DNA from 2 places in the Aeribacillus pallidus genome. Region 1 is predicted to be linked to the other one. Evidence: predicted binding sites of a transcription regulator. Region 1 holds the regulator's gene; the other holds the start of a gene.
What was found. Region 1 encodes NrdR, which represses ribonucleotide reductase genes. Its sites were predicted from a motif close to AACACNATATATNGTGTT; they were not measured.
Positions count from the first base shown of each region.

Region 2: a site for NrdR is predicted at 2,868-2,885, ahead of ABES52_RS07850 (vitamin B12-dependent ribonucleotide reductase). Genes of this name have one in related genera too.

Region 1 is NZ_JBCNBW010000036.1:106,941-114,569, reverse strand. It holds gene ABES52_RS09520 (replication initiation and membrane attachment family protein) at 1-1,163, opposite strand, end outside; gene nrdR (transcriptional regulator NrdR) at 1,232-1,696, opposite strand; gene speD (adenosylmethionine decarboxylase) at 2,029-2,409, opposite strand; gene ABES52_RS09505 (glyceraldehyde-3-phosphate dehydrogenase) at 2,839-3,864, opposite strand; gene coaE (dephospho-CoA kinase) at 4,058-4,660, opposite strand; gene ytaF (sporulation membrane protein YtaF) at 4,686-5,315, opposite strand; gene mutM (DNA-formamidopyrimidine glycosylase) at 5,386-6,207, opposite strand; gene polA (DNA polymerase I) at 6,235-7,629, opposite strand, start outside.
Region 2 is NZ_JBCNBW010000034.1:57,231-64,859, reverse strand. It holds gene ABES52_RS07855 (patatin-like phospholipase family protein) at 1-48, opposite strand, end outside; gene ABES52_RS07850 (vitamin B12-dependent ribonucleotide reductase) at 204-2,762, opposite strand; gene ABES52_RS07845 (lipoate--protein ligase family protein) at 3,139-3,975, opposite strand; gene ABES52_RS07840 (rhodanese-like domain-containing protein) at 4,157-4,528, shown strand; gene ABES52_RS07835 (YpbS family protein) at 4,801-5,070, opposite strand; gene gcvPB (aminomethyl-transferring glycine dehydrogenase subunit GcvPB) at 5,195-6,655, opposite strand; gene gcvPA (aminomethyl-transferring glycine dehydrogenase subunit GcvPA) at 6,648-7,629, opposite strand, start outside.

The sequences.
Region 1 (7,629 bases):
CGAACCGTTCGAATATTTTTTCGCGCCCAATGGGACGCTATTTTTTCGACATACCCTTTCGTGAGTTTCATATCCGTTTTCAGCATCACATAATGAATTAATACGTTGACAACGCCAGGAAGTAATTTTTGTTGAAACATGACATCCTCAATAATTTTTAATTCGGACTTTGCTGGTGTGGCACCACCTGATATGTCAATTAACAATTGTCGAGGAGAGGTTGTTTCTAAATAAGAAATAAGCTGTTCCTCCTCCGTGTTCGGTGTAGCTTCTGTTCGATGCTCAACCGGTTGTATGCGGTCAACTAGTTCCGGTAGCTGGTTTTCGTGATGCAATTGATACCAATCTCGGGCGGCTTTTCGAAGCGCTTCAATATCAATCGTTTGATCAACATTCACCGAACTTAAGACGATGTTTTTCATGTCAATCGCATTGATTTGATATAAATAAGATAGCTTAATAATTGCCTCTTTCACACGTGAAGTGATGGAACGGCGTGGAACCATCGCCTCGGTTAGTCCAGCCAACAGTAAATCAAAATCAAAGTGACGGTCATCTAATGCAGGAGAGGTTCCTTTTTTACGCTCAAAAAAAATAGTCCCTTGTTCCGCTTGACTGGATGTTAATGCTTCTTCATCAACTTTGCTCATTTTTTCGGACGTATACACATCTTGAAAGGAACGGGTAATATCGGCGTACTCTCGTTGTGGAAGATCTTCTGCTAAAAACAGTGATTTGACCTTCATAAAATGGTTTCGCCCAATTTTTTGATACAAATAGACGTTAAGCATTCCGTCTGAGAAAAATCGTTCAGGATCTAATGGTGGCTGCAACTCATAAATAAAAAACCTTTGTTCTTCTGTTTCTTTGACAAACGTTTTTAACAAACCAATTCCTTCTAACTTTAACCGGGCTTCATAGATTTCCTTTAAGCTTACATTCATCATATTCATGAGATGGTAATGAGTCCATTCGCGTCCCCACATTGTATGGACTTGTACATCGCTCCAAAGGGTTGTGTATAAACTTAAGCAAATCGGTCCAATGAGCGGTTGATATAAATACGTAATCACTTTTTGGTCGTATTCCGTTAAAATACCGTTCACTTTTACTCGATACACATCGACAGGCTGAACTTCATTCCAATGATGAGATAATGACATTTGCTTTCAACCTTTCTTACGAAAAATAAGACAGTCGAAAAAAAGAGCTAAGAGTTCGCCTCTAGCTCTTAATTAGATTGCTCCTTTTTTATTAATTCTTTCAGTTCATCTAAAAAGACGTTAATGTCTTTAAACTGCCGATAAACAGAAGCAAAACGAACGTAAGCAACTTCATCAACTTTGGATAAACGGTCCATCACGAGCTCTCCGATCACTTCACTTTTTACCTCGGTAACCCCTTGATTCCGAAGCCCTTTTTCAATATCTAACGTAATTTCTTCTAATTGTTGAAGTGCTACCGGCCGTTTTTCACACGCTTTAATTAAACCACGTAAAATTTTTTCCCGACTAAACTCTTCGCGCGTACCTTCTTTTTTTACGACAATTAATGGTAATTCCTCCACTCGTTCGAAGGTGGTAAATCGATACCCGCATTCTTCACATTCACGTCGCCGCCGTATCGATTTCCCTTCATCAACAGGGCGTGAATCCACCACACGGGTTCCATTATGTTGACAAGAAGGACATTTCATACCATCAGCTCCGATTCAATCTTATAATTTCATCTTATAAAAAACGACGTAAAATCACAAGTTTAACTTCCTGTAATCGAGTAGGAGAGGGCGACTAGGGCTTTGTCTTGTGTTGCAAACTCACCCAGTGATACCTAGCCTTATATGAAGTTCGTATTCCTCAGGCCGGAAGTTTGCCGCCCGCTTCCTTCAGATTAAGCGTCGCCACGGACACCTTTGCGTTAAGCTAACTGCTACTTCTGCCTTCACAGTTCGGGACTTTCACTTTATAGATTACACCCATGCCGGGCGCACAACAAAAAAAAGAGGCGTATTGCTACACCTCTTTTCCATTATAATGCTTTTACTTTCGATTCTTTTGCTTGAATTGGACCCATTCCACGAGGAATTTCGATTGTTTCACGTGTTTGGGCTCCAAGTGCTTCTGCGATATAGTCAGCAGCAATATTTGGATCTAAATCGCCGCAAGTGTACACGTCAATACTTGCATATCCATGCTCTGGGAAACTGTGAATAGTTAAATGTGATTCTGAAATGATGACAACACCACTAACACCTTGTGGAGCAAACTTATGGAATGCTACTTCGCGAATTTCCGCACCAGATTTTAGAGCAGCATCAACGAAGATTTTTTCAATTTGTTCCATATCGTTTAATTTGTCAAAATCACAACCCCAAAGTTCAGAAATTATGTGACGACCCATTGTTTCCATCGATCGCTTCCCCCTTTGATCTAATATTTTTTAATCAAAGATTTCAAATTGATTGCCTGTAACATAACTACCACGGGGGAAAGTTAGTCCGAAGAGGTCCTAACCCTTTAAGTAGTTATTTCCCAATTACAAACAGTTAAGAAGTTCACGAGTCATAGTATACTTTGTTTAATTTTTTTTTGCAATAATTGATTTTAAATTTTTTCTAGAAATTTTCTTCGAATTGAAATCAGTAAAAAAAATCAATAACACTTCATTTTTCTCGGTTCGTTATCTTAGACTTTGTCATCTTGCATCGTTTAAGAAAAAAAAAGCTAATTATTTGAGCTTACCAAATAATTAGCCTACTAACATATATATAATCAGGAACACAGAATATCGAAAGAAATAAGCTATTAGGGAAAAGATCATCTAACCTGTGAATATAAATTATCCTACATGAACAACAGTTTTCATTTGTTCAGCCACATAGTTCGCTAAATCCACGACACGACAAGAATAACCCCATTCGTTGTCGTACCATGCCAATACTTTCACTTTTCGACCTTCCATAACCATCGTAGATAGTCCATCGATAATCGCTGAATGTGGATTTGTATTAAAATCGATGGAAACAAGTGGTTCGGTCGTAAATTGTAAAATTCCTTTTAATTTACTATCAGCAGCTTGAATAAATGCTTCATTTACTTCCTCTACCGTTACATCACGTTTTAAATCGACAACTAAGTCCACAAGGGACACATTTGGAGTTGGGACTCGTAACGCCATACCATGTAGTTTGCCTTCTAATTGAGGTAAAACTTTTGATAAAGCTTTAGCTGCTCCAGTTGTTGTCGGAATAATGGATTGAGCACATGCACGCGCACGACGTAAATCTTTGTGTGGATTGTCAATGTTTTTCTGATCATTTGTATAAGCATGAACAGTGGTCATTAAACCATTCTCAATGCCAAATTGCTCATCCAATACTTTCGCTACAGGAGCTAGACAGTTAGTCGTACAAGATGCATTCGAAATAATATCGTGTTTGGTCACGTCTAATACGTCTTCATTTACTCCCATCACAATGGTTACATCTTCATTTTTTCCAGGTGCCGTTAAAATCACTTTTTTAGCTCCTGCTTGTAAATGATAGACCGCTTTGTCACGGGAATTAAATTTTCCTGTCGCCTCAATGACAATATCAATATCAAGCTCTTTCCATGGTAATTCACGTGGGTCACGATGATTGAGCAATTTCACTTTATGACCATTTACAATTAAGGCGTTTTCATCTGCTTGAACGTCTGCCTCAAACTTACCATGATTTGTGTCATACTTAATTAAATGGGCTAACGTTTCTGCTGGATAGCTGGCATTGACAGCTACAATTTCTAAATTCCCGTCTAAAATCGCTTTACGAAAAACCATTCTTCCAATACGACCAAAGCCGTTAATTGCAATTCTTGCCTTCATTTTCGGCTTCCCCCTATATTAACGTTATACTTTTTAGGTATTCCAGTCGTAATTAGTATAACATATTTTCAAAAATGTGTAATGATTAATTTGCTTATTTATTATTTTTTTATTATTCTGAATTTTAAGTTGAAAGACATTTTTTCCTTGTACGCAATAAAAAACCTGGCTTATGCCAGGTTTTACAGAAATATCATGGTATTAACTTCCATCCTGCAATGATTTGGTCTAATTGCCGTTCTGTTTCAATTAATGATCCATCATTATAAATGACGGCATCGGCCCATTCCGCCTTTTGTTTTAATGGTAATTGGGCTGAAATACGAGCTTTCGCTTCTTCTTCCGTGAAGTTGTTTCGTTTCATCAATCTTCGTAGCTGCACATCTGGAGAAACATAGACAACGATCGTTTTTTCGACCATATGAGTAAGTTTACTTTCAAACAATAAAGGAATATCAAATATTACGGTCTGTTTGCCTTCTCGAATTGCCTCTTCCTTTAACTCTAGCATTCGCTTTCGAACAGCTGGATGGACGATTCGATTTAACTTCTCCCGTTCAGTAGGATCCGAAAAAACAATTTCCCCTAATTTTTGACGGTTTATCGTTTGATCTTCAAGTAAAATGTCTTTTCCAAATGTATTAACGATTTCTCTATACGCTGGTTCCCCTATTTGAACCACTTCCCGTGCAGTGATGTCTGCATCAATAATCGTAAATCCTCGACTTCGTAACATATTGGACACCGTGCTTTTTCCACTTGCGATACCACCTGTTAAACCAATTACCAAAACCATTACTCCATCCTTCCTTAAAACATATCTACATTTTAATAAGACCTAGAAAAATTAATAAAAGACCTGGTAAAAAAGATAGTTTCTTCATCCACGCGATTTCAGATACCGTACGACCTATCGAGAGGCCCGTTAAAACAAATAATGTGCTCATACAACTCACATAAATCGCCAGCCATAAGGGGGAAAAACCTAACATGGCGGCACCTACGCCTGCTCCAAAAGCGTCGAGGGACAAAGCGAGTCCTAGTAGAAATGCTTCTAAGCCCGTAATCGTTCCGGATTGGTCAATATCAGCAGATAACGGTTTTTTTAAAATGTGAATCACTAAGCCAAGGGAGGCAATTTCAAAATTCAATAATATACGCTCTTTTTCCTCTTTATCGTTGTTCGGATGAACCAATTGATACAGTACCCAAAGTCCAAGAAAAACAAGAATTAATCCGCCAACTCGATCAGCTATTTCTGACGAAAAAAACGCACCAATCATTTTCCCTACAAACATACCCGTTAAAAGTGAGCCTACGGAGCAAAGGGCAATGATTAATACAGATTTTAGGGGTATTTTCATGTTTCTCATGCCGTACGTTAGGCCAACGTTAAAGCTATCTAGGCTCACGGCAAATGCCAACATGATCAGTGAAACGATTGGTGTCATCGAAAAAGCCCCTTCCTATGAAATGTCAATATAAAGTATATGGAAGGAGCTTTGACCACGTTCAAACTTTTTATCGTTGACAAAACGTACAAATATGAGTACCCCGTCCCCCTACTTTTATTTTTTCGATCGGTCGGCCACACTTTTGACAATGCTCTCCGACTCGTCCGTATGCTAACAATCGTGTTTGAAACGTACCGATTTTTCCTTGGGTATTCTTATACGTCCGAATGGTTGTTCCCCCAAGCTTAACGGCTTCCTGCAACGTTTGTTGAATGGATTGATGCAATGTGATGATTTCTTCCTCCGATAACGTATTAGCCGCCCGCTCAGGATGAATGGATGATCGGTATAACACTTCATCTACATAAATATTCCCTAAACCCGCTATTTTTTGTTGATCTAAAAGAACCACTTTTATTTTCCGCCTTGTCGATAAGCAAATGGAACGAATTTGTTGAAAGGTAAAATCATCGGAGAGTGGTTCCACACCTAATCGGTTTAACGGTGGATTTTTCCATTCGTCACCTTTACGATACAAGTGCATCGTTCCAAATTTACGAACATCGTGATATCTCAATTCCGTTCCATCAGTAAAATGAAAGACGACATGCATATGTTTCTCAAGCGGTGAGTCGGAAGGAAGAAGTCGATATTTTCCTTCCATCCGTAAATGGGAGACAAGTGCCCAACGATTCGTGTAAATGATTAAAAACTTCCCACGCCGGCCAACTTGTTCGATTCGTTCATTTTGTAAGGAACGCTGGAATTGTTCTACGGTTGGATATTTGATTATATTTGGCCAATAAACGGATACGTGACGAATGATTCGACCAATCGCTAAATCAGCTAATGTTTTTCTGACAGTTTCGACCTCAGGCAGTTCTGGCAAGTTCATTCACCTTCCATAGGGTGATGGTTATTTCGCATCGTACCATGTATCCCCGTACGCATAATCTACTTTTAATGGAACGCGTAACTCAATGGCGTTTTCCATCACTTCAGGGACGATTTTTTTAAGGGTTTCTATTTCTTCTTTCGGTGCTTCAAAAATGAGTTCATCATGTACTTGAAGCAACATCCGAGCTTGTAAGCCATGCTCTTTTAAAGCAGCATCCATCTCAACCATCGCTTTTTTAATGATATCAGCGGCACTTCCTTGAATCGGCGTATTCATGGCCGTCCGTTCTGCAAAGCTCCGCACATTAAAATTACGACTTGTAATCTCAGGGATATACCGACGGCGATGTAGTAAAGTGGATACATACCCTTTTTGTTTTGCTTCTTGAACGATGTCCTCCATATATGCTTTTACTCCTGGGTAACTTTCGAAATAACGCTTAATAAATTCTCCTGCTTCTTTTCTTGTAATACCTAAGTTTTGAGACAATCCGTAATCACTAATTCCATACACGATGCCAAAGTTCACCGCTTTTGCTTGACGACGCATATTAGAAGTCACTTCTTCTTGAGACACATGGAACACATCCATCGCAGTTTTCGTATGAATGTCCATATCTTGCTTAAATGCGTCGATCAGTTTTTCGTCTCCAGCAATATGGGCAAGAACCCGTAATTCAATTTGGGAATAATCAGCAGCGAAAATCACCCATCCTTCCTCAGATGGGACAAACGCCTGACGAATTTTTCGGCCTTCTTCCAATCGAATCGGAATGTTTTGTAGGTTAGGGTCCGTTGAACTGAGTCGGCCGGTTTGTGTGAGCGCTTGATTAAAGCGGGTATGCACTTTATTTGTATCTGGATGAACTACTTTCAATAGCCCTTCAATATACGTTGATTGCAGCTTCCCTAATTGGCGATAATGTAAAATTTCTTGAATAATTTCATGCTCTGGAGCAAGCTTTTCTAAGACATCCGCAGAAGTGGAATACCCTGTTTTCGTCTTTTTGATTACAGGGAGACCGAGTTTTTCAAACAAAATGACTCCAAGCTGTTTCGGAGAATTAATGTTAAATGTTTCGCCAGCTAGTTCATAAATACGTTCTTCGATGGCCGATAATTGTTGTTTTAATTCTTCTCCCATTTGATGAAGTCGTTCCACATCCACTTGAACACCTCTTGATTCCATATCTGCTAAAATTAGCGATAACGGCATCTCTAAATCATAAAATAGCTCGAATTGTTCATTTTCCCGTAATTGTTCGAGCGCCTTCTCTTTTTCTTGGGCAATAGCTACCGCTTTGCGAACAATGTGTTCTGCATATACCTCTAAATCAGGAAGTTGGCGTTTGGCCCCTTTTCCATAAACGGCTTCATCACATTGGACAAGTTGCCCAGAAACAACGGCAGCTAC
Region 2 (7,629 bases), on a different contig from region 1:
TGCGTATCCTCGCACTCCTCCCCCTGAAAAAACCCCATCGATGTACATGTTATCCAACTCCTTCTCGTTCTTTGATACATCTTTAATCAAAGGAAGCAGAAAATAGAACTAGGGGAACGAGTGAAAGTGCGTACATTCATTGGAAGAATAGGTTGTAAGAAATAAAAAAGGTGCAGGAAAATTCCCTACACCTTATATTTCAGTTACAGTCCGCATTTTAACTGGGCACCACAGTTTGTACAAGTGTTGCAGCCACCTACTTCTTGTACTTTTCCTTTTCTACAAACTGGACATATGTTGCCAATTTCGTTTCCGATTGTGACATCGGTTGAACGAACATCTTGAATCGTATCGACTAACACGACCGGATGTTCTTCAGGTAAGGTCATGTTATGCTCTTCTTCTGTATGATTTTCTTCTGCTTTTAAGGTTAATACTTGTGTATCACGGCTTCCATCAACATAAACGGTTCCGCCTTTAGCTCCACCTTTGTACAGCCGTTCGTATACTTTCTTAACTTGTTCAACGGTGTATCCTTTCGGAGCATTGACCGTTTTGGAAATGGAGCTGTCAATCCAGCGCTGAATGACGCATTGGACATCCGCATGCGCTTCTGGTGACAAGTCCATAGCCGTAACAAACCAATGCGGAAGGTCATTCTCGTTCGTTTCTGGATGTTCGTTTAAATATTCTTTTACGATTTCTGCTTTTACTTCGATAAACTTTCCTAGACGACCGCTTCGATAATACGTAAAGGAGAAATAAGGTTCCAATCCAGTGGATACACCGACCATCGTTCCTGTTGAACCAGTCGGAGCCACTGTTAATAAGTGTGAGTTCCGAATTCCGTGTTCTAAAATGGATTGACGGATATCTTCAGGCATTTTCTTCATATATCCTGATTGAATAAACGCTTCTCGGAGTCGTCGTGTTTCCTCTTCTGTTTCTCCGATTAAATAAGGAAAGCTCCCTTTTTCTTTTGCGAGTTCAATCGATGCACGATACGCAGTTGTCGCAATCGTTTCAAACACTTTGTCAACTAGTTTATTACCTTCTTTTGAACCGTATTCTTTTTCACAATAAATCAGTAAGTCGGCAAGCCCCATGACCCCAAGTCCAACCCGTCGTTCGCCGAGCGCTTGCTTTTTATTTTCTTCAAGGAAATATGGCGTGGCATCAATGACATTGTCTTGTAACCGTACGCCTACTTCAACGGTACGCTTTAATTTTTCAAAGTCGACTTCTTTTGTCTCTTTATTCACCATTTTCGCCAAATTCACTGCCGCTAAATTACATACGGAATATGGGGCTAATGGCTGCTCCCCGCATGGGTTAGTCGCCACTACTTTTTGACCATACGCTCGAGCATTTGTCATTTCGTTCGCATTATCAATAAAGAAAATGCCTGGTTCTGCTGAGTAGGTTGCACAAATGTTAATTAAATTCCAAAGTTCTTTTGCGCGAATTTTCCGGTACGTCCGTACTTTATAACCCATTTTTTCCCACTCACGGACATCTCCAACGTGATGCCATTGTTCATTGTAAATTTTCATTTCTTCTTCGTTATAAGACTCTACATCAGGGAAACGAAGCTCGTAATAATCATCGTTTTCTACGGCTTCCATAAATTCCTTTGTTAAACAAACAGAAATGTTAGCACCAGTTAGGAAATCCGGATTGTGAACGGAGTATTTTCCACCTTCTTTTAACATACGCTCCGCTTCCGCAATAACTTCTTTTGAAAACCCACCGTTTCCAGGAATGTTTTTATAATTGACAATCCCTTGATACATGTCGCGTTCTTGTTCAGTTAGCGGCGTAAATTTTAACTTTTCTTGTGCAGTGCGTTTAATTTGTTCATCGTTCGTATTTTCAATCAAGAAGCGTAAAATTCGTGGGTTTTGCATTTTCGAAATAATAAATTCAATAATGTCTGGATGCCAATCAGCTAGCATGATCATTTGAGCTCCGCGTCTAGATCCACCTTGCTCAACTAAATGCGTTAATTTTGCTATATCATCGAGCCATGAAACAGAACCGGAAGATCTTCCGTTGACACCGCGAGCTAACGTATTTCGTGGACGTAATGTAGAACCGTTTGTCCCAACCCCTCCCCCGCGGCTCATAATTTCCATCACTTTTTTCCGGTGTTCCGAAATTCCTTCTCGTGAATCTTGAACAAATGGCATCACGTAACAGTTAAAATATGTGACATCCGTCCCAGCTCCGGCCCCATAAAGAACACGTCCGGCCGGTACAAAGTGTAGATTCACTAGTTCATGATAAAATTTTTCGAACCATTCTTTCCGTTTTTCTTCCGTTTTTTCGACAGCTGCAAGACCCGTTGCATTCCGTTTGGCAATTTGTTCATAGTACACTTCCAGCGGTTTTTCAATAACATCAAGGGGACGAAAAACAATGCCGGTTTCCCGCTCTTCGTCCGTTTCCAAATTGCTGCGAAATTCCTCTTCCACAAGCACTTTGGCTTTTTTTTCTTCCCAGTCGATTTTTAAAATATATCCTAATCCACGAGCCGGGAATTTAGGGTCTTGTTTAATGGTTAAAACGACAAAATCTCCTTCGGTTAAGGTGATTTTTTCTGTATCTTTAAACGCATAACGATCAAGCATGACCAATCGGGAAACGCCTCGATGGGTAATATGCATATCAGGGGTAATAGGGTGAACCTGTGGGAACAAGCGTATATCCTTATTTAATCGCTCCTTATTTATGGTCATTTGTTTTGACGAGGCAATTACCATGTGCTCCAACTCCTTTAAATATAAATTTACACATGTTGTTTAAGAAAATATGTATGAATGAATTATCCTTACCGTATCATAGTCTTCGGATAAAATCAACTAATAAATACAATATATTGTGCTCGTAAATAAAGATAACATACAATATGTTGTATGTTTTGAACGGATGTTCGCTTCATTGTCAAACAAAAAATATTGTCAATCTTGGAGCATTTATAAGTATTTGGACAAAAAACTGGGAATAAAATCTTATTTTGGACATTTTTCGAAGTTGATTATTGGCGAAATTCTTTCAAAGCCTATCAAATCAACAAAGCGGATTATCGTCAGAAAAATCGAAATATAAAAAAAGCTGCTCCTTATTAGGAACAGCTCGTTAACGGCGAAAATTCCATTCTTCGGATTCGTACCGCCGGCGTGCTAATTCTTGAACGTATGCCTCTTCTTCCTCACTTAATTGATAAGGATGTAATTCGATATTTAAGCCTTCTTCAAATCCGCGTTTGAATGCTTCCTTCGCTTCTTCCATCGTGATGGCACGTGGACTAATGTCGTTGATGGCTACAGCTTTGTTTTTAAACGCTTTTTTCATTCGTTCTTTGACCCGTTCACTTGGGTATTTAAACAGAGAGAAGAGCTTCTCTTCATCAAGGTCTAGTAAAATGGAGCCGTGTTGTAAAATAACTCCTTTTTGTCTCGTTTGGGCGCTACCAGCTACTTTACGCCCTTCCACGACCAATTCGTACCAACTTGGAGCATCAAAGCAGACGGAAGAACGTGGATTTTTTAATTTATCTTTTTCTTCGTCTGTTCTAGGAATCGCAAAATAGGCCTCCAATCCGAGACGTTGAAATCCTCTTAATAACCCCTCAGAAATCACGCGGTATGCTTCGGTAACCGTTTTCGGCATGTCTGGATAGTCTTCTGACACAATGACACTATACGTTAATTCGTGCTCATGAAGGACTCCACGGCCTCCGGTTGGTCTACGAACAAAGCCTAATCCATGTCGTTGAACCGCTTCCAAATCGATTTCTTTTTCTACTTTTTGAAAGTAACCAATAGATAATGTCGGTGGATTCCATCCATAGAACCGAATCGTCGGTGGAATTTTTCCTTGGCTATGCCATTCTAACAACGCTTCATCAAGTGCCATATTATAAGAAGGAGAACAATATCCTGAATCAATAAAACGCCAAATTTCTTTCCTCATGATGTATACCCTCTTCTCTAACCTAATTCTATTCTCTATCAATTTTAGTCTATCAAAAATATTAAAGAAAACAAAGAAAGAGCACGTATGGTATTGGTATTTTCGTCTATTTCCCTTTGATTCTTTTCCAATGATGACTATAATAGAAATTAGTGACTAATCGAAGAAAGGAGTATTCATCTTGTACTGGTTACTCATTCTTTTAGGAGCAATTATTGCTTATTCCATTTATACATATTTTTATCAAAAACGAATTATCACTACACTTACTCCAGAAGAGTTTCGCAATGGATATCGAAAAGCTCAATTAATTGACGTACGCGAACCTAACGAGTTCGAAAGTGGCCACATTTTAGGTGCTCGTAACATTCCTTTATCTCAACTTAAAATGCGAATGAAAGAAATCCGTCCTGACAAGCCAGTCTACTTATATTGCCAAAACAGCATTCGGAGTGGCCGAGCTGCCCAAATGCTTTATCGTAAAGGATATAAAGAACTATATCAATTAAAAGGCGGCTTTAAAAAATGGGACGGAAAAATTAAGAAAAAATAAGAAAACAGCTGGATATTGTCCAGCTGTTTTTGGTTATGTCTAATCTACCTTCCTCTCCCTCATGGCACAACTAGGGGATTTCGAGATACAAATACGACTTTTTCAGTGCCAAAATCGATATAGATTTACATAGAGCCCTTTTTCGTGCATAAAAATGATTTGACGAACAACAATTAAATATTGTTCAAAAGTTACTTATTTCAATGCATACATGTTTCTTTTTTGTACAAATTTTATAATACCGACATTTGGTAAGCACATATTCACTCTAATTACTCTTCATTTTTCAATCGTTCCACATATTCCCGAACCATTTCTTCCGTTACACGCTTTCGGGTTGGAATGATTCCTTGCTTGGCTAATTCATTAATTTCATCAGTAACAGCATTAATTTTGTCAACGGAAAAAGGTTGACCGTTTTGACATAATTGAACAGCCTCTTCAATGTATTCTTCGCGTTTCGCGTTTAAAGACAGAAACTTTTTAATTTGTTCGTGTTGGCGTTGTGAATGCTTCGTAATTGCGAAATGTACTTCGGACATCTTTTTATCTCCTTTCTATATTTACTGCGGCCATTCGAGAAACGTTTCGAACATTCTTATTATACATGGACGCATGGAAAAAAAGAGGACCTGTGGGAAAAACATCCCCACATGGTCCTTTTAGTTATTGCTTTTCGTAACGAAGAATTGGTTTACGAGCTGCGGTTGTTTCATCTAGACGTTTTACAACGGTTGTATGTGGTGCTTCTTGAACAATTTCCGGATTTTCTTCCGCTTCTTTCGCGATTTGAATCATGGCGTCAATAAACGCGTCTAACGTTTCTTTTGATTCAGTTTCTGTCGGTTCAATCATAATACACTCTTCGACGTTTAACGGGAAGTAAATCGTAGGTGGATGGTAGCCAAAGTCAAGCAATCGTTTCGCAATATCGAGTGTACGTACCCCTAGTTTCTTTTGACGCTTTCCGCTTAATACAAATTCGTGCTTGCAATGACGATCAAAAGGTAAATCATAGTATGGTGCGAGTTTTCTCATCATATAGTTCGCGTTTAATACGGCATTTTCCGTTACTTCCTTTAATCCGTCCGGTCCCATTGAGCGAATGTAAGTATAGGCACGAACGTTAATACCAAAGTTACCGTAGTACGGTTTCACTCGTCCAATGGACTGTGGTCGATCGTAATCAAGCACATATTTTCCATCCTTTTTCATAATAACTGGTTTAGGTAAAAATGGAATTAAGTCTTCCTTCACTCCAACTGGACCAGAACCTGGACCGCCTCCACCGTGAGGACCTGTAAATGTTTTATGAAGATTTAAGTGAACAACATCAAATCCCATATCTCCTGGACGAGCTTTTGATAAAACCGCATTTAAATTAGCACCGTCATAATACAATTTACCGCCTGCTTCATGCACAATTTCTGCCATTTCTACAATATTTTCTTCAAACAAACCTAACGTATTTGGATTTGTGAGCATTAACGCCGCTGTATCTGGTCCAACCACTCGTTTTAAATCTTCAATATCAACTAGTCCATGTTCGTTCGATTTCACGGTGATCGTTTCTAATCCCGCCACAGTTGCTGATGCTGGGTTTGTTCCATGGGCAGAGTCAGGTACGATTACTTTTGTTCTTTGGAAATCACCATTCGCTTCATGATACGCGCGAATCATCATTAACCCTGTCCATTCTCCATGGGCCCCGGCAGCTGGTTGAAGCGTTACTTCATCCATACCGGTAATTTCTTTTAAATGCTGTTGTAAGTCGTACATTAATTCTAACGCGCCTTGAACAGAGCTTTCGTCTTGTAATGGATGCAGATGGGCAAATCCATTAAATCGAGCAACATTTTCATTTACTTTCGGGTTGTATTTCATCGTACAAGAGCCTAACGGGTAAAAACCTGAGTCTACCCCGTGATTTCGCTTTGATAAGGCGGTATAATGGCGCATGATGTCAAGTTCCGATACTTCCGGAAGTTCAGGTTCTTCTTCACGCATATACCCTTCTGGAATAAGCTCTATTACATCCACTTCCGGAACGTCTAACTCAGGTAAGCTATAACCGATACGACCAGGTTTAGAAAGTTCAAAAATGAGTGGCTGATCTTGCTTATTCATGGCGATCCCCCAATTCTGTTACAAATGTGTCAATTTCCTCTTTTGTACGTAATTCTGTCACCGCAACTAACATATGATTTTTGAGTTCTGGATAGTCACGACTAAGATCATATCCGCCGATGATTCCTTTTTTCAGTAAACGCTCATTTACCTTTTTCACCGGTTCATCCAACTTCACGATAAACTCGTTAAAGCCATAACCATCAAAAACAATTTCAAATCCGTGTTTTTTCAATACTTGTTTTGCGTAATGAGCTTTCTGGATGTTTTGCAGCGCCATATCTTTTATCCCTTTTTTACCAAGGGCCGTCATCGCTACCGAAGCCGCAAGTGCGTTTAATGCTTGGTTAGAACAAATATTGGAAGTGGCTTTATCACGACGAATATGTTGTTCACGAGCTTGTAACGTTAATACGAATCCTCTCCGTCCTTCCTCGTCCGTTGTTTGTCCGACAAGTCTCCCAGGCACTTTCCGCATCAATTTTTTTGTAACCGCAAAGTACCCGCAGTGCGGACCACCAAAAGCAGTTGGAATTCCAAACGGTTGCGCATCGCCAACGACAATATCGGCACCGAGCGCCCCTGGTGGTGTGAATACGCCAAGAGCTAACGGATTGCTGGATACAACGAGCATTCCTTTTTGATCATGGATCAACGCTTCCATTTCTTTTACAGGTTCGATTCGCCCAAAAAAGTTCGGGTATTGAACGATTACTGCCGCTACTTCTTCGTTTATTAATTTCTTTAATACTTCAAGATTTGTAACCCCATCCTTATAAGGGATTTCGACAACTTCTATGTTTTGCCCTTTTGCATATGTCTTTACAACTTCTCGAGACTCTGGATGAACGGTGCTTGATAATAATATTTTCTTTCGCTTCGTATGGGCTGCACTTAACATCGCTGCTTCCGCTAACGCTGTTCCGCCATCGTACATGGATGAGTTTGCTACATCCATTCCTGTTAATTCACAA